One region of the Dyella sp. 2YAF14 genome, then DNA from elsewhere that is predicted to be linked to it. Evidence: predicted binding sites of a transcription regulator. Region 1 holds the regulator's gene; the other holds the start of a gene.
What was found. The regulator FliA, encoded in region 1, starts transcription of late flagellar genes. The targets are predictions, from matches to a motif close to TAAAGTTTNNCNNNCNNNGGCCGATAA.
Positions count from the first base shown of each region.

Region 2: a site for FliA is predicted at 1,878-1,904, ahead of motA (flagellar motor stator protein MotA). Genes of this name have one in related genera too.

Region 1 is NZ_JBFRFH010000005.1:47,701-57,233, reverse strand. It holds gene flhA (flagellar biosynthesis protein FlhA) at 1-1,096, shown strand, start outside; gene flhF (flagellar biosynthesis protein FlhF) at 1,240-2,664, shown strand; gene AB4Y82_RS10105 (nucleotide-binding protein) at 2,661-3,602, shown strand; gene AB4Y82_RS10100 (RNA polymerase sigma factor FliA) at 3,604-4,377, shown strand; gene cheY (chemotaxis response regulator CheY) at 4,506-4,913, shown strand; gene AB4Y82_RS10090 (protein phosphatase CheZ) at 4,910-5,551, shown strand; gene AB4Y82_RS10085 (chemotaxis protein CheA) at 5,555-7,510, shown strand; gene AB4Y82_RS10080 (flagellar motor protein) at 7,512-8,252, shown strand; gene motD (flagellar motor protein MotD) at 8,268-9,419, shown strand; gene AB4Y82_RS10070 (chemotaxis protein CheW) at 9,472-9,533, shown strand, end outside.
Region 2 is NZ_JBFRFH010000001.1:467,087-476,619, forward strand. It holds gene motB (flagellar motor protein MotB) at 1-969, opposite strand, end outside; gene motA (flagellar motor stator protein MotA) at 966-1,835, opposite strand; gene AB4Y82_RS02260 (cytochrome P460 family protein) at 2,183-2,749, shown strand; gene AB4Y82_RS02265 (hypothetical protein) at 2,850-3,200, opposite strand; gene AB4Y82_RS02270 (alpha/beta fold hydrolase) at 3,424-4,476, shown strand; gene AB4Y82_RS02275 (bleomycin resistance protein) at 4,498-4,863, shown strand; gene AB4Y82_RS02280 (transporter) at 4,949-5,776, opposite strand; gene AB4Y82_RS02285 (DUF1737 domain-containing protein) at 5,952-6,140, shown strand; gene msrA (peptide-methionine (S)-S-oxide reductase MsrA) at 6,211-6,720, opposite strand; gene AB4Y82_RS02295 (Hsp70 family protein) at 7,294-8,673, shown strand; gene AB4Y82_RS02300 (DUF2252 domain-containing protein) at 8,843-9,533, shown strand, end outside.

The sequences.
Region 1 (9,533 bases):
GCGCGTGGCGAAAGCTGCCGCCGAGGTGCCGCCGCCGGCCGCGCCGACGGAACGTCTCGAACTGGGTTGGGAAGATGTCGCCAGCGTCGATCCGCTGGGCCTGGAAGTAGGTTATCGGCTGATTCCGCTGGTGGACACGCACCAGGGCGGCGAGCTGATGGGCCGCATCAAGTCGGTGCGCCGCAAGCTCTCGCAGGAGCTGGGCTTCCTGGTGCCGCCGGTGCATATCCGCGACAACCTCGATCTTGGTCCCAACACCTATCGCATCAGCCTGATGGGCGTGCCCATGGGCGAGTCCGAGGTGCACAACGATCGGCTGCTCGCGATCAACCCCGGTCGCGTGCAGGAGGGGCTGCAAGGCATCGCCACGCGCGATCCGGCGTTTGGCCTGGAAGCGCTGTGGATCGAACCGGGCCAGCGCGAAACGGCGCAGAGTCTGGGCTACACCGTGGTCGATCCGGCCACCGTGGTCGCCACGCATCTGTCGCACATCCTGCAGAGCCACGCGCACGAACTGCTCGGCCATCAGGACGTGCAGCAGCTGCTCGATCGCCTCGCGCAGACCACGCCCAAGCTGGTGGAAGACCTGGTGCCCAAGCGCCTGTCGCTGGGCGTGGTGGTCAAGGTCATGCAAAACCTGCTGGCCGAGCGGGTGCCGATCCGCAATATGCGTTCCATCGTCGAATCCTTGGCGGAGCACGCCAACCAGAGTCAGGATCCCGGCGCCCTCAGCGCTGCCGTACGCGTGGCGCTCGGTCGCCAGATCGTCCAGGAGATCTCCGGGCTCGGTACCGAGATCCCGGTCATCACGCTGGCGCCGGAGCTGGAGCAGATCCTGCTGGGATCGCTCGCAAATGGCGGCGTAGCGGGCGCCGCGGTGGAGCCAGGCCTCGCCGACCGCCTGCAACAAGGCGTTGCCGACGCTGCGCGCAAGCAGGAAATGAGCGGCGAACCGGCCGTTTTGCTGGTCGCGCCGCAGCTGCGTCCGTGGCTCGCACGCTTCACTCGCCATGTGGCACAGAACCTGCACGTACTGGCTTACAACGAGGTGCCGGACAACCGCCGAGTGCGTTTGGTGCAGGCATTGGGTCGCTGAATCAAGCAGACGAGAGAGGGAATAGGGATGAGTAGCGAGGGCGCAAACATCGAGTCGTTGGCGAATGGGCAGTACGTGCCACGAGGCACGGCCGCGCAGGTTCGCCGCTCGTCCCTCGTCCCTGTTTCGCGGAGCAGCAAGGCATGAAGATCAAGCGTTTCGTGGCCCCGGATATGCGCCAGGCCATGCGTGAAGTGCGCGAAGACCAGGGACCGGATGCGGTGATCCTGTCCACGCGCCGGATGGACGACGGCATCGAGATCATCGCTGCCGTGGATTTCGACGAAGCCCTGGTGCGCGAAGCCGCGCGCCACGGTGCGCCGCTGGAAGTGGAAAACCGCGCACCGGCTGCCGCCGCGTCGCACCGCGATGTGGAAGCCTCCGTTGCACGCCGTGCCGACGTCATGCCGCCGCCGCTGCCGACGGCGAACCGTCACGAGGACGATGGCGTGACCGTGTCGCTCTCGCGTCGCGCCACCGCCTCGCCGCGCATGGAGCCGACGATCGAAACGCTGGGGGCCCGCAAGCCGGCCGCATCGCAGGCCAAGGCGCTGGAAGAAAAATCCGCATCGGTGGAATCTGCGCAGGCCAATGTGGCTGGCGAGGTCACCGCCTCGATTCACCCCTTGCTCGAACGCGCCATGCAGGACACCGCACGCGTACGCGCCGAACTGGGCAGCCTGCGCGACCTGCTGGAAACGCAGCTGTCCAGCCTGATCTGGAACGACCTGGAACGCCGTCAGCCGATGCGCGCCCGCGTGCTGCGCGAAATGACGCGGCTCGGCATCGAACCGGATGTGGCCCGTCAGCTGGTCGGCGAGTTGCCGGTCGAGATCAACGCCGAGCAGGCGCGCTATCTGCCGCTGGGCGTGCTCAGCCGCAGCCTGTCGATCAGCCCGCGCGACCATTCGGAGCGTCGTGGCGTGACTGCGCTGGTCGGTCCCACCGGCGTGGGCAAGACCACCACCATCGCGAAACTCGCCGCGCGTGCGGTGATGCGCAACGGCGCATCGCAGGTCGCGCTGGTCAGCACCGATCACTACCGCATTGGCGCCGCGGCGCAGCTGGAACATTACGGCCGCCTGCTCGGCGTGCGCGTGTATCCCGCCTACGACGCCGACAGCCTGCGCCATGTACTGGAATTGCTGCGCGGCCACCACACCGTGCTGGTGGATACCGCCGGCCTGGCCGGCGGCGATCCGCGCCTGGCCGAACAGCTGGAAGTGCTGGGCAACGGCGGCGATCTGCGCGCCTGCCTGGTGATGGCGGCGAATGCACATGCCTCGTCGCTGGACGAAGCGGTGCGCGCCTACCTGCCGGTCAAGCCGCACGCCTGCATTCTCACCAAACTCGACGAGGCTCCCAGCCTCGGCGGCGCGCTGTCGGTGCTGATCCGTCACCGACTCGCGCTCGACTACGTCACCGATGGACAGCGCGTGCCCGAAGACATCGCCACAGCCGATGCGCGGGTGCTGGTGTGCCGTGCCGCGCAAGTGCTCAAGGGCACGGCGCCGGCCGATGACGTGGTGATGGCGGATCGCTTCGGACTAGCGGTGGCAAGTGCATGAGCGGTGTCTTTGCAATGAACCAGGCGATGGGGTTGGAAAGCATGCTGCGTGCGCTGACCGAACGACATAGCCGACAGGCGCCGGTCCAGGACCAGGCGTATGGATTGAGCGGCTCTGCGCCGCGCAAGCGTTGCCGCGCCATCGCGGTGGCCGGCGGCAAGGGCGGCGTGGGCAAGACCACGGTATCGGTGAACCTGGGCATGGCGCTCGCCGTGCAGGGTCACCAGGTGATCCTGCTCGATGCGGACATGAGCCTGGCCAATATCGACGTGCTGCTCGGCCTCACGCCCACGCGTCATATCGGCCACCTGCTCGACGGCGTCTGCTCGATCGAGGATCTGCTGATGACCGCGCCGCACGGCCTCAAGGTGGTACCGGCCGGTTCGGGCACGCGTCGACTGGCGCAGCTGGGGGCGGGCGAGCACGCGGCGGTGATCCGCGCGTTTGACGATCTGGTGACACCGCCGGACTACCTGGTGGTGGATACCGCCGCAGGACTTTCCGACAACGTGGCGATGTTCGCCGCCGCTGCCGATGACGTGGTGGTGGTGGTGTGCGACGAACCAGCTTCGCTCACCGATGCGTATGCCTTGCTCAAGGTACTCAGCCGCGATTTTGGCGTGCGCCGCTTCCGCATGGTGGCGAACATGGTGCGCAACCTGGGCGAAGCCAGGCAGCTGCATCAGAAACTCGCACGAGTTTGCGATCGCTTCCTCGATGTGGCGCTGGAATTCATGGGCCATGTCCCGCATGACGAACGACTCAAGCAGGCCATCCGTCGCCAGAGCGCGGTGGTGGACCTGTGGCCGTCGAGCCGGTCGGGATTGGCATTCAAGCAATTGGCGGGTGCGGTCGATACATGGGGTGAACCCGAGCGACTGGGCCTGGATCGCATCGCCTTTTTCAGCAGGCAGGCCGCAGTAGCAACGGGGTGGTGACATGAGTGTGGCTTCCGAATATCTGCAGCTGACGCGGCAGAGTGCCGACGAACTGGTTCGCCAGCACGCTCCCTTGGTGCGAAGGATCGCCTATCACCTGATGGGTCGATTGCCGCCCAGCGTGGACGTGAGCGACCTGATTCAGGCCGGCATGATCGGTTTGCTGGAGGCCGCGCGCAATTTCACCACCGGCAAGAATGCGAGCTTCGAGACGTTTGCGGGTATCCGCATCCGTGGCGCGATGCTCGACGAATTGCGGCGCACCGACTGGACCCCACGGTCGGTGCATCGAAAAGTGCGCGAAATGGCGGAGGTTGTTCGTCAGATTGAAATCGAAACCGGTTCTGATGCCGATGACGCCGAAGTGATGCGGCGACTGGGCATGGGCGCCGAGGAATATCACCAGGTGCTGGCCGACGCGGCGAGTGCACGCCTGCTCAGCCTTTCCGCACCGGACGATGCGGATGGTGGCGCAGCGTTCGACGTGGCCGACGGCGACAGCCTGAGCCCGGCGGACAGTGTCGAGCACGAAGGCATGCGCGAGGCCCTGGTGGAAGCCATCGGCGGCCTGCCCGAACGCGAGCAGCTGGTGATGTCCCTGTACTACGAGGAAGAACTGAACCTCAAGGAGATTGGTGCGGTGCTCGGCGTGACTGAATCGCGCGTGTGCCAGATCCACGGCCAGGCCATCGTGCGCTTGCGAGCGCGGATGAGCGGTTGGCATGAGGGGCAGGAGAGGAAGGCTGGAAAACGTAAAGGGGCGAGGGGCGAGTAACAAGGGCGCGAGCCCGGACGGTCGCTGCGCCGATCAGGGTCGAACCGACGTTCGGTCGTTGCGTCCGCGCAATTCGTCCCTCGTCCCTGTTCAACACAAGTCATATCTACGCGCAGCGGAGAAAGCGTTTGGACAAGAATATGAAGATCCTCGTGGTGGACGACTTCTCCACCATGCGGCGCATCGTTCGCAACCTGCTGGTCGAGCTGGGTTTCAGCAACGGCCTGATCCAGGAGGCCGACGATGGCGAGAACGCCCTGACCATGTTGCGCAACAACGCCTTCGACATGGTCGTGACCGACTGGAACATGCCCAACATGACGGGCATCGACCTGTTGCGCGCGATCCGCGCCGAGCCCTCGCTGAAGGGCATGCCGGTACTCATGGTGACCGCCGAGAACAACCGCGACCAGATCATTGCCGCCGCCCAGGCCGGCGTGAACGGCTACATCGTCAAGCCGTTCACCGCCGCGACCCTGCAGGAAAAGCTGAGCAAGATCTTCGAACGTCTGGCCGCCAGCGGAGCCACCGCATGAACGCACAAGTTTCCCTGATGGCCGGCGAAGCGATGCCGCCTGAACTGCATGACCTGCTCAACAGCGCTGATGGTGCTGCCTTTGAAAAGGCCCTCGACGCGCTGGTGCGCGAGCGCGAACAGCGCGTGTTCCGCGCACTCGGCCTGCTTGCGCGCGATCTGCACGATGCGGTGCGCCGCCTCGGCGGCGACCTCGCCCAGGAAGGCGTGCCGGGCAGCGTCGCCGATGCACGCAAGCACCTGGAAGACGTGCTGGAAATGAGCTCGCAGGCCGCGCATCGCTCGCTCGATTTCGTCGAGCGCATGCGTCCGCAGGCCGACGCGCTGGCCGAGAACGCCGGTGCCGTGATCGATGGCACCACTGAAGGCGAAGTTGCGCATGTGCTGGCGACGCAGTCGCAGGCGTTCGCCCATGCTTGCCGCGATGGCCTCGCCGATTTCGTGGTCGCGCAGTCGTGGCAGGACCTTTCGGGTCAGCGCATCAAGAAGGTGGTGAATTTCATCGGCAGCGTGGAGAACTCGCTGCTGGAACTGGTGAGCCTCACCGGCGCGCTGGCGTCGGGCGAAGCCGCCGCCGGCCCGGTCAAAGTCACCAGCCAGGATGAGGCGGATCGTCTGTTGAGCGAATTCGGTTTCTGATCGATGGATCCCTCGTTCGACAACGAGTTGCGCGACGATTTCCTGGTGGAAGCCGGGGAACTGGTGCAGCGCCTGGGCGATCAGCTGATCGGGCTGGAGGCCTCGCCGCGCGACGCCGAACTGTTGAACGCGGTGTTCCGCGCGTTCCACACGGTGAAGGGCGGCGCGGGCTTTCTTGCGATCGAGCCGATGGTGCAGCTGTGCCATCACGCCGAGGATCTGCTCAACGTGGCGCGCAACGGGCAGTTGCTGCTCGATGCCAGCCGCATGGATGCGCTGCTGGAAGCGTTGGATCTGCTCAACGACATGATGGCGGCGCTGGCCGGCGGCACGGCGATGGCGATGCCGCCCGCTGGCCTGCTGCAACGCCTGACGCCGGGCAAGGCCGCTGCACCGGCGCCCAAGCCGGTGGCCGCGCCGGTAGCGCCGCCGCCGAGCGACGGCACGATCGACGATTCCGAATTCGAGGCCCTGCTCGACAGCCTCTACGGGAACAGCGGCGCACCGGGTGCGCCCGCGGCGGTGGCCGAATCGGGCAGCATTTCCGACGACGAATTCGAAGCCTTGCTGGACAACCTGCATGGCAAGGGCGGCCAGCCTGGCGCGACGACGAACGCGGCCGTCGCATCGTCAACCGCAGGCACGATCTCGGACGACGAGTTCGAATCGCTGCTCGACAATCTTCACGGCAAGGGCGGACTACCGGGCGCGAGCGCGCCGGCATCCGCTCCTGCCCCCGCACCTGCTCCCGCCGCCGCACCGGCTAAGCAGGCGGCGCCGGCGCCCGAAAACACCGTGCGCGTGGACACCGCCCGCCTCGACGCCCTGGTGCACCGCGCCGGTGAGCTGGTGCTGGTGCGCAACCGACTGCTGAGCCTGGCGGCCAAGACCGGCGATGAAACGCTCGAGCTGGCCGCCACCGAACTCGATCGCGTGGCCGATGCCTTGCAGAACGCCGTGCTCGGCATGCGCATGCAGCCGGTGGGCCGCTTGTTCCAGCGCTTTCCGCGCATCGTGCGCGATCTTTCGCGCCAGCTCGGCAAGGAAGTGGAACTGATCCAGGAAGGCGAGGGCACCGATCTCGATCGCAGCCTGGTCGAAGCGCTCGCCGATCCGATGGTGCACCTGATCCGCAACGCGCTCGATCACGGCGTGGAAATGCCGGACGAACGCGAACGCGCCGGCAAGCCGCGCAAGGGCAAGGTCACGCTGGGCGCGAGCCAGCGCGGTGAGCGCATCGTGATCACCGTGTCCGACGACGGGCGCGGCATGAATCCCGAGATCCTGCGCCGCAAGGCGGTGGAGAAGGGGGTGATGGATGAGGCGCAGGCTTCGCGCCTCACCGAGAACGAATGCTACGAAATTATTTTCCGCCCTGGCTTCAGCACGGCCGCCACCGTCTCCGACATCTCCGGTCGCGGCGTGGGCATGGACGTGGTGAAGACGCGCGTGGTGGAGCTGGGCGGCACCTTGTCGGTGCGCTCGCAGCTGGGCAAAGGCAGCACGCTGGAGCTGGCCGTGCCGCTGACGCTGGCGATCCAGCGCGTACTGATGGTGCGCGTGGGCTCGCGTCTGCTTGCGCTGCCGCTGAGCAATGTCGATGAAGTGTTCGAACTGGCCTCGGGGCAGCAACAGCAACTGGACGGGCGTGCGGTGGCTTCGCATCGCGGCCGCGCGCTCGCGCTGGCCAACCTTGGCGGCTGGATCGGTGTGGACGCTGCGCCGGGTCGCCACGTAGTGGTGCTGCACATCGGCCATATGCGCCTGGGCTGCCTGGTGCATGAAGTGCTTGGCCGCGAAGACGTGATGGTGAAACCGCTCGGCCCCCTGTTCGAAGGCGTGCCCGCCGTGGCGGGCGCCACCGTTACCGGCGACGGCCGTCTTGCGCTGGTGATGGATCTTGCCGGCTTGTCCGGCAGCGACGGTCAACTCCTCCCATCCCTCCGAGTGAATACCTGACATGGATCTGGTAAGTCTCATCGGGACGATCCTGGCCTTCGTGGTCGTGATCGTCGGCACCATCCTCAAGGGTTCCAGCGTGGAAGCGCTGTGGAATCCGGCGGCGTTCGTGATCGTGTTCATGGGCACCATCGCGGCACTGCTCGTGCAGAACTCCGGCAAGGTGCTCAAGCACGCGATGTCGATGTTCCCGCTGGTGTACAAGCCGCCGCAGCACCAGCCATCGGATCTGATCAGCCGCATCGTGGGCTGGAGCGAAATTTCGCGTCGCCAGGGCCTGCTGGGCCTGGAGCCGCAGATCGACGCGGAAAACGACACCTTCGTGCGCAAAGGCCTGCAGCTGCTGGTCGACGGCAGCGAGCCCGAGGCCATCCGCGGCGTGCTCGAAGTCGAAGTGGGCGCGCGCGAACACCATGATCTGGCCGGCGCGAAAGTGTTCGAGCAGGCAGGCATCTTCTCGCCGACCATGGGCATCATCGGCGCGGTGATGGGCCTGATGGCGGTGATGCAGAATCTGGCCGATCCGAGCAAGCTGGGCCACGGCATTGCCGCCGCGTTCGTGGCGACGATCTACGGCGTGGCGCTGGCCAACTTGTGGATGCTGCCGATGTCGGCGCGCCTGAAGGCGCTGATCCACAAGCAGACGCAGATGCGCGAAATCCTCATCGAAGGCCTCGTCTCCATCGCCGAGGGCGCCAACCCTCGCCAGATCGAAGCGAAGCTCCAGGGTTACCTGGCGTAACGGAGGCGCAGCGTTGTGGCCAGGAAGAAGAAACACCACGAAGACCACGTCAATCACGAGGCCTGGGCCATTCCCTACGCCGACCTGATGACGCTGCTGCTCGCCTTCTTCGTGGTGATGTACGCGGTCTCGGTGGTGAACGAAGGCAAGTACCGCGTGATGTCCAACTCCATCATCGAGGCGTTCAATGGCTCCAGCCACGTGATCGCGCCGATGCCGCAGACGCGTGCGCAGCCGCACAATGTCGATCCGGCGATTGCCTCGCCGGGGAGCCAGCCGGGCGCGGCGACCATCCCGGTAAGCGTGCCCATTCCGGGACGTCCGCAGATGGTGCGCGCCGTGGATACCCGTGCCGCCTCGCCGGTGGAGGAGAAGCGCAATCTCGAAGTGATCCGCGACCAGGTGGTGCGCGCGCTGCAGCCCTTGATCGACAAGCAGATGGTGATCGTGCGCAAGACCACCTCGTGGCTGGAAGTGGAGCTGCGTACCGACATCCTGTTCCCCAGCGGCGTGGCGAAACTGTCGCCGGAAGCCAACGAAGTGCTCAACAGCATGGCCTCGATCCTCAAGCCATTCCCCAATACGGTGCGCATCGAGGGCTATACCGACGACAGGCCGATCAACACCGCGATGTATCCGTCCAACTGGGAGCTGTCCGCCGCCCGCGCGGCGAGCGTGGCGCGCCTGTTCACGGAGCAGGGCGTGGATCCGACCCGCCTGGGCATCATGGGCTGGGGCGAATACCACCCCAATGCCGACAACGCGACGGAAGACGGTCGCAATCGCAATCGCCGCGTGCTGATCGTGGTGCTCAGCGAAGAAGGCGAGCCCAAGCGATTGGAAAACAATGCACCAGGCGCAGGCCAGCTCACCGCCGACAGGCAGGGCGCCCCGGCTCCCGCAGCCTCTGTCGCGTCCCCGGCCAGCGCCGCCGTGGTCGCCAACACCAAGCCCGCCACAGCCGTGCCCACGGTGGAAGTGGTGGCGCCACGGTTGATCGACGAAGTTCCGGTGAACCAGGTAATCCTCGCCAAGCCCCAGCGCAGCGTGCCGGAGGACGTCGACTCCGGTCCGGAAGTGACGCCACGCGCCAGTCTGCCCAACGTCGCGGCGGGCGCGATCACCGTGGGATCGGCCCACGTGGCCGCGCCGGAGCATGGCCCGTGATTTGCAAGCCGGTAGTACCCAACACCCATTCCACCGTCGGGGAGCCATCGCCATGAAACATGTACAGAACGCCCAGCACTGGCTGTCCTTCCGCATCGGCGGGCAGTTGTATGC
Region 2 (9,533 bases), on a different contig from region 1:
TCCCGATACGGCAATGATGGCCGGTTTCGCCGGCACGATGGATGCCATCGCGGGCAGCAACGCAGGCGCGTTGTGTTCGACGCCAGCGCTTTCCTGCGACAGCGAGGCGGCCTCCGCCTGCCGATTCATCACGATGATGCTGATGCGACGGTTGATCGGGTCGCCGGGGTTCACGCGATCGAATGGCACCGAGGCGGCCAGTCCGACCACGCGTGCGATTTTTTCTTCGCTGAGGCCGCCGGAGAGCAAGGCGCGCCGCGCCGCGTTGGCGCGATCGGCGGACAACTCCCAGTTGCTGTATTGATGATCGCTGCTGTACGGGGCGTCGTCGGTGTGACCGGAGAGGCTGATGCGATTGGGCACGCGATTGATGAAGCCGGCGAGCTCCTGCAGGATCGTCGTGGTGTAGGGCCGCAGTTGTGCGCTGCCCAGGTCGAACATCGGGCGATTCTGCTTGTCCACAATTTGCACGCGCAGACCTTCAGGCGTGATGTCGAGCAGCAACTGATCCTTGAACGGCGCCAGCGCCTGGCTCTTCTCGATCGCCGCCTCCAGCTGCTGCATCAACTCTTCCAGCCGCGCGCGTTCCTGCTTGCGCGCTTCCTTTTCGATTTCTTTGGGATCGGCGCTCGCCGCCGCTGCGCCCTGGCGATCCTTGCCTGGCCCATGCGGCAAATCCAGCGCACCACCGGCCTTGATCATGCTGGTGCTGGCGCCGCCCGGCCCCATCTGGCCCGGCGGGGCCATGGTGGCCGTGCCCTGCAGCATGCTGGGGTTCTTGAAGTATTCGGAGATGGCCGCGCGCTGCTCGCGCGTGCCCGCGCCGATCAGCCACATGACCAGAAAGAACGCCATCATCGCGGTGACAAAGTCGGCATAGGCGACCTTCCAGGCGCCACCATGATGGCCATGCCCGTGCCGCTTTTTGCGGCGTATGACGATCAGCGGTGGTTCGCCCTGCTCGCTCACGTGGCCGCCTTGGCGCGCGGCGACTTGAGATGTTCCTCCAGATCCTGGAAGCGCGGCCGGGTGTTGGTCGCCAGCGACTTGCGCGCAAACTCCACCGCCACCTTGGGGTTGTAGCCGCGCAGATTCGCCAGCAGTGCAATCTTCACGCACTCGAAGGCGCGGCCATCCTCCTGCACCCGGTTTTCCATCGCTGCGCCCAACGGGCCGATGAAGCCGTAGCAGAGCAGGATGCCAAGAAAGGTGCCGACCAGCGCGCCGGCGATATGCATGCCGATGCGCGAGGTGTCGCCATCGAGCTGTCCCATGGTGGTGACGATGCCCAGCACCGCCGCCACGATGCCAAAGCCGGGCAACGCATCGGCGAGCTTGGTCACCGCCAGCGCAGGCGCCACCGCTTCGTGATGATGGGTTTCCAGCTCCACTTCCAGCAATTGTTCGAGCTCATGCGGATTCATGCTGCCGCCCACCATCAGGCGCAGGCAATCGGTGGTGAACTCGATCAGGTGATGCTCGCGCTGCAGGCGCGGATAGGCGGAAAACAGCGGGCTCGCTTGCGGATCCTCGATGTGCTCCTCCACGCCGAGCAAGCCTTCTTTGCGGATCAGGCTGAACAGCTCGTAGAGCATCGACAGCAGATCCACATAGTCCTGCTTGTTGTACTTGGGCCCTTTCAGCAGCCCGCCCACATCACGCAATGCGGCCTTGACCACCTTGGACGAATTGGCCGAAAGAAACGCACCCAGCGCGCCGCCGCCGATGATCAGCAGCTCATACGGTTGCCATAAGGCAAGGATCTGGCCGTGCGACAGCACAAAGCCGCCGAGCACGCACGCGAGCACCACTACTGCACCGACCAGTACCAACATTTTCGCTCCGGGATACGGAGCCAATCACTCCGCGCTCACGTTTTATCGGCGCAGCTCCACGGAAGTTTAGAAAACGCTTTCATCCCATCGCCGCCCATGGGCGGTCTTCACGTCGACTTCCGCCTGCGCGCCCACCATGGCGAAACCTGGGCCACCGCGGATGGCCCTTGTGAAGTCGGCGTCGAGCAGACGCAGGGGCGTTTCGAAGATGAAACATGCTCAGGCCTCGATGCCAGGCATCGACACCTTCGTCTGATGGATTTACGCATCGCGATGATTTGTGATCCTGCCGATGAACTGACGTCCGCAGACCACGCGCGTCCACGACAACCATGCGAGGAGTAGCCATGAAGCGCACAAGCAAGCTCGCCATTGCGACCACCGCCGTCATGCTGGTGGTATTGGGTGGATCGGCCCTGTATGCGCAGGACAAGGCCAAAGCCGGCGTCAGCATCAAAGACAAGTACTCGCTCGTGTCGCCCAGCGGTGTCGCCTTCGCCGACTTCAAGGGCTATGAAGACTGGTCCGTGGTCTCCTCCGCACGTACCGACGAAGTGCTCAAGGTGATCGTCGCCAACCCGATCATGATCCAGGCCTACAAATCGGGCATCCCCGGCAATGGCAAACCCTTCCCCGAGGGTTCCAAGATCGCCAAGCTGCAGTGGAAGTTCAAGAAGAGCACCGAAGCCCCGTTTGCCGTGGACGTGCCAGACGTCTTCACCCAGGCTTTCGTCATCGAGAAAGACAGCAAGCGATTCCCCAAGAGCGCCGGCTGGGGCTATGCGCTGTTCGATTTCGACGCAACCACCAGCACCTTCACAGCCGACCCCACCGGTGTCTCCGATTGCGGCCACACCTGCCACGTAAAAGTGTCCGCCAAGGATCACATCTTCCATCCGTATCAGATGCGTTGAATCGCACCGGGGGCAGATAGAACCATGCAGCGCGCGTTGATGCGCGCTGCTGGGGTCACGCCATCGATTCCCCGAGCCTTCCTCAAACGGAAAGCGCCGCTTACGCTCGAAACGACCCACGCAACGCTTCGCGCATATATCGGACAAACGACGTTGTCTTGCGCAGCACGGCGCCTAGTGGATCATCAGACACGTAGGCTGTCCGAAAGAACTCCAGCAACGGGTCGCGCGAGATCACCAGCGCGACAATCAACTGCATTTCCAGCAGCGCGAGAAAAACGTCGATGCCAACGGAGTCGATACAGATCGCCGTGGGTACGGCTTCGGGGTGGCATAGGAGGGCCAACACCACGGCGGTAGTCGCCACGCCAATCAGCCATTTCCCTAGATCTTTGCGCCACTCGGCGGCCAGCGCTTCCGGGGTAAACCACGGCGGATCCAGCCAGGCCATATCCCTTCCCTGTTGGCAGCTAAGCGTGGGGCAAACGGCCCTCTCCCAGCGCCAGCATGGAGGCACTCGGCCGGCTACAAAAGGGGGCCGGGTCGTTTTGTATCCCAATGTATCGACAGGCTTGTCTGGTACACGAACTTTCAATTCCCCCGCGCCTCCACACAGAGCAGACACAGGGACATGGTCTTCTATGTGGGCACACCAACCCGCAGGGAGATGTTTCATGTCGGATCAGATCAATCAGCAGCGCCGGACCTTCCTGGGAGCAACGGCCATGGGACTTGCGATCGCCCCATTCGGCCTCGCGTCGCTCGCCAGTGCGCAGACGGCCAAACCGGCTGACACCACGGTCAAGCACAGCGTCACGGGCGGCCACACATCATTCAAGCCGCTGAAGCGCGTGAAGGCCGGCGTACTGGATGTGGCCTATGCGGAAGACGGCCCGGCCAACGGCAAGCCCGTGCTGCTCCTGCATGGCTGGCCATATGACATCTACAGCTTTGTCGATGTGGCGCCCATCCTCGCTGCCGCTGGTTATCGCGTGATCGTTCCCTACCTGCGCGGCTACGGTGACACGCATTTTCTCTCGGCGGACACCAAGCGCAATGGCCAGCAGGCCGCACTCGCCGTCGATGCCATCGCGCTGCTGGATGCGCTCAAGATCGACCAGGCCGTCGTCGCCGGTTTTGACTGGGGCGCCCGCACGGCGGACATCCTGGCTGCGCTGTGGCCGGCGCGCTGCAAGGCGCTGGTATCGGTCAGCGGTTATCTGATCGGCAGCCAGGAACTCAACCGCGCGCCGCTGCCGCCCAAGGCCGAGCTGCAGTGGTGGTATCAGTACTACTTCGCCACCGAGCGCGGCGAAGCCGGCTACGCCAAGTACACGCACGATTTCGCCCGCCTCATCTGGCAACAGGCATCGCCGCAATGGGCGTTCGACGATGCGACTTTCGCGCGCTCGGCCACGGCGTTCGACAATCCCGACCAGGTGGCCGTGGCCATCCACAACTACCGCTGGCGTCTGGGCCTGGCCGAAGGTGAGGCGCAGTATGACGCGGTGGAAAAGAAACTCGCCGCGCTGCCCACCATCGGCGTGCCGACGATCACGCTGGAAGGCGACGCCAACGGCGCACCGCACCCTGACCCGAGCGCGTACGCCAAGAAGTTCACAGGCAAGTACGAGCACCGCCTAGTCACCGGCGGTATCGGCCACAACCTGCCACAGGAAGCACCCGAAGCATTCGCCAAGGCCGTGATCGACGCCGATCATCTGTAAGCCATCGCCAAGGAGCGAGCCATGCCTGAGATCATCGCGTCCACCTTCGTGCTGGCCGTCAACGATCTGGAGATATCGCGACGTTTCTACATCGACAAGCTGGGCTTCGAAGAAAGCCTGCGCGTCGATGGCTGGTCCTTCCTGCAACGCGGCGCCTGCCGCCTGCGCATCGGCGATTGCCCGGACGCACAACCTATCTCGCAGTGCCAGGATCACTCCTGGTTTGCCTATCTGCACGTGAGCGATGCCACCGCCCTTTATCGGGAAGTGCTGTCGAAGCACGTGCCGATCTGGCATGCGCTGGACGACAAGCCATGGGGCATGCGCGAGTTCGCTATCGTGACGCCCGATGGTCACCGCATCGTATTCGGTGAACCAGTTCGCTGAGTGCTCGCACGCTAAGCGACAGCGCGGCGACCGGCTGGATCGCATTCATCCCATGAGGATCTCGCCGCTCTGGTTGTCAGTCGGCTTACTGCGGAAACAGCAAGGTCACTACTGCGCGATAACCCCAGCCGTGCGGACTGGCGGCGCTGCTGGCCACCCAGTAGCGCACGCCGCCGGTAAAGCTCACCGGCAGCCTGCCCATCCTGGTCAGCTTGGCCACCGTGAAGTTCAGCGGCACCGCGGCTTGATGCGCGTGCCAGTCATAGGTGGACTCGGCATTTACGCCGTAGGTCCAGGCGGTAGGCGTGGTGTAGGACAGGAACGGCTGGAAGAACAGGCTGCTCAACGGAGCGCGGTCGCGATTGTTTTTCACACTGGCAATCGACCAGATCTGGTTGGTCAAAAAGCCGTATGTGAAACCTTTGGACTGCTTGAGCAGCACCAGCGTGGGTCCAAGTCCCCACTTCTTCGCACCCAGGAGATCATCCGTGGCCGTGGGCAACAGGAAGGCGGGACCGGCGCCCCAGATGATGCCGCCGGCGCCCGGTGCTTTAGGCGAAAAAAACAGACTCTGCGTGATATCGCCAATGCCCGACTGACTGCCGGCGCCAGGCGAGATGTCGGCCTGACTGGTCACCGGAAGTATCGTGCGGGAGATCATGTTCCAGTCGTCGCTGATGGAAATCGGCACCACCGGCTGGATGTTCATGGTCAGTCGGTGACCGCGTTCATCGGGTCCGATCTTGCTGTCGTAGTTGAACTGAAACGGCGCACTGATCAGCGACGCCACGGGGTTCGACAATTTCTTGGCCAGGTCGGCTGAGTCATTGCCCGCTGCCTCGTCCGAAGCAGACTGCGCGTGTGCGGCGAAGGAAAGCAGCGCAAGCGCCAACGAGAGATGTCGATATCGCAAGGCGCTCTCCGTCTTTGGTCCCTGTAGCCGGTACTTTCCTTTGCAGCCAGCAAGAAGTACATGCGGGGAAATACGGGATGAAACCAGGTGTTTCTACCTAGTGCGCGATCAGGCTGATCCACACCTTGCGTACACTCAAGCGCCGCAGCAACTGTCAAGTTCGAGGAGACTTCGCATGTCCAACACGCCACCCGATGGTCTACCGCGCTACCGCCTGCTCACCGGCAAGGATGACGCCGCGTTCTGCCAGCGGGTCTCCGAGGCGCTGGCGCTGGGCTACGAACTCTACGGGTCGCCCGCGGCCACCTTCAACGGCGAACATGTAGTGGTTGCCCAGGCCATACTCTGGCCCGGGCACGACTAGCGGCATGTCGCGCCTATGCGTCAAAAAAAAAGGGGCGGTCGCTTGGACCGCCCCTTCCATCACTCATTGATTACTGCACGCGCCGAGGCAGGGTCCACTCCGCTCGCGGGAAGTGGCAGGTGTAGCCGTTGGGAATGCGTTCCAGATAGTCCTGGTGCTCCGGCTCGGCCTCCCAGAACGGACCGGCCGGCGTGACTTCGGTGACCACCTTGCCGGGCCACAGACCCGAGGCGTCGACATCGGCGATGGTGTCTTCCGCGACCTTCTTTTGCTCGTCGCTGAGATAGAAGATCGCCGAGCGGTAGCTCATGCCCACGTCATTGCCCTGGCGGTTCCTGGTGCTGGGGTCGTGGATCTGGAAGAAGAATTCCAGAATCTGGCGATAGCTGATCACGCCGGGATCAAACACGATCTCCAGCGCCTCGGCGTGCGTGCCGTGATTGCGGTAAGTAGCGTTGGGCACATCGCCACCGGAATAGCCCACGCGCGTGGACAACACGCCCGGGTAACGCCGCAGCAAATCCTGCATGCCCCAGAAGCAGCCGCCAGCCAGGATCGCCGTTTCGGTTTTCGTGCTCATGTGTTGGTCCTTCCCATAGGTGACAGTGGTGCGCGGCGGGGCTGGCATGCCGTCGACAGACCCAGGTGCTTAGTGCCAGAAACTCCCCAACGCAGCTGACCTCCAATGTGGTGTTTGCCGCCGACGTTCTCAAGCGAGACGGCCGCGGACCTACTCTCGGCGATGAGGTCCAAGGCGGCGATGGGCCTGGGCGCCACTCAGCCACCATGAGCCGCGGGTAGTCCCATCCCTACGACACCCGTCCTGTGCCACATGGGGAATGGCGCATTGCGCGTGATGGGCGCACTGTGCACCCCGCTTCAGCAGATGCTCGCTCAGGCCAAAGACCCGATGGTGTCGACGGTCAAGCCGATGAGCCCGTTCTACGTTCAGCACGCCGGAAGGCGCACTGACGCCCGGCCGCGACATCGCACATGCTTATAACCCGGGGGTTGGGCATGTGCGATTGCCGCGGCGCTGCCGGGATACCGCCCCATTGAGCCGCGCTCGCAGATGGCATGAGACGCACCATCTCGGCACGCCATCGCCAGACCTGAGATAATGGTTGATTGCCCCTAAGCGCGCGGCTTCTCTATGCACATCGGCATCGACTTCGGCACCAGCTATTCGGCGGCCGCCGCCATCATCGGCGGCGAACTCACGCTCGTGCGCTTCGGCGCCGCCGAGCAGTTCCGCACGGCCGTGTATTTCCCCGAACTGGTGCCTGACCCGAACGACTTCGAGCTCACGCCCGAGCTGGAAGCGCAGATGGAAGCCCATATGCGCTCGGCCCGACTCGATCTGCGCCGACTCGCTGCGGCAGGCAACGAGGCGGCCCGCTCGGACGCCGACCTGCGCCGCGATGCCTTGCGCGTGGTCCGCCGCCAATGGATGGAAGAACAGGCGCGCGCGGCCACCGCCTCGGTCGCCAGCTTCCAGCATGCGCTGTTCGGCGAAGACGCGGTGGAAGGCTATCTGGAAAGCGGCGGCGGCAACCTCATCGAATCGCCCAAGTCGATGTTCGGCTATCGACTGGACCCGCAGGTGCGCAAGGTGATCGTGCACATTGCCACGCATATTCTCGAGCACATTCGTCTCACCGCCAGCCGCCAGTTCGGTGAAGCCGTGCGCGGCGCGGTGATTGGACGCCCGGTGGAATTCCGCAGCTCGATGGGCGCGGCAGGTTCCGAACAGGCCATGGAGATTCTGCGCGAAGCGGCGGCGGCGGCGGGTTTTGACGAGGTGAGTTTCCTGGAAGAGCCCGCCGCAGCGGCCATGCATTACCACAAGAGCCTCAGCGACCGGCAGCACGCGCTGATCGTGGACATCGGCGGCGGCACCACCGACGTGACGCATGCGGAGCTGGGTGGCGACGCATCGCCGTTCATCGCGCGCAATTGGGGCCTGCCCAAGGGCGGCACCGATCTGGACGTGGGCGTGAGTCTGCACAGCTTCATGCCGCTGATGGGCAAGGACATCGTGCGCATTCCGCAGCACCAGTTCGTGGAAGCGGCCAGCGTGCACAACCTGCCCAAGCAGCGCGAGTTCCGCAAACAGAACTATCGCCTGGTCGCCGCGCCCTATGGCCCACGCCTGCGTGCCCTGCAGGAACTGGGCGCCACCACGCGGCTCAATCAGACGGCCGAACGCACCAAGATCATGCTGAGCAGCGACATCACCCATCGTGCGCCGCTGGATTTCATCGAACACGGCCTCGCCGTGGACACCACGCGCAGCGATCTGGACACGGCCATCGAGCCCTTCCTCATCCAGCTGGAGCGCACACTCACCACCGTGCGCGACGACCTGGCCACCCTGCCCGCCAGCGTCTTCCTTACCGGCGGCACCTCGCGCTCGCCCCAGGTCAAGGCACGCGTGCAGTCGTGTTTCCCCGAGGTTCCGCTGGTGCACGGCGATCCGTCGCTGGGCGTGGTGTCCGGGCTGGCAGTGGCGGCGAGCGAAGTCACCGCCTGACCCGCTTCAGCGGACGCACTGTCGTTCGTCCCCATCCTTGACGACGTCGCAAGGTCTTGCCGGCCTTGCCAGCGTCATGCCGCTGTCACCCCGCATTGCTTGAATCCGCGGCGACCTTGTCCGGCGCGGGTGGTCCGCGCCTGGTTCACGCATCCGGGGGGATGACCCAATGAAGAAGGCCTTGTTGGCACTGGCTACGGCCGGCCTGCTGTTCGCTTCGGCTGCCCAGGCAGCCACGTCGCGTACCAGCTGGGTGGTATCGCAGATCTACAACACCAATCATCCGCTGGCCGCCACGGACAGCGCCGAACTCGCCACCAAGATGTCGACCATGGCGGCGAGCGCGTTCAACTTCTATCGCGGCACTGACCACATCTTCTACCAGGACATGACCACGCTCCCGGCGTCGGCGTATACGACGTCACAGACGGGTTTCACCTGGATCGGCGGCGATGCGCACATCGGCAATTTCGGTGCGTGGCAGGACAGCAGCGGCAACAACGTGTTCTCTGCCGACGATTTCGACGAGGGCTATCTCGGCCAGTACGTGTGGGACCTGCGCCGCCTCGCCACCAGCATGGTGCTGGCCGGCCGCGCCAACGGCATTGCCGACAGCGACATCACCACCGCGATCAATACGATGGTGTCGGCGTACATGAGCGAGATGAACGACTTCAAGGGCAGCAGCGACGAGCTGAGCTTCCAGCTGAAGAACGGCAATACCTCCGGCGCCGTGCAAGACACCATCAGCGATTCCAAGGGCGACTCGCGCGCCAGCCTGCTGAGCAAGTACACCCAGGTGAGCGGCAGCACCCGCACCTTCCAGACCATCGCCGGCACCCTTGCCGCGGTCAACAGCA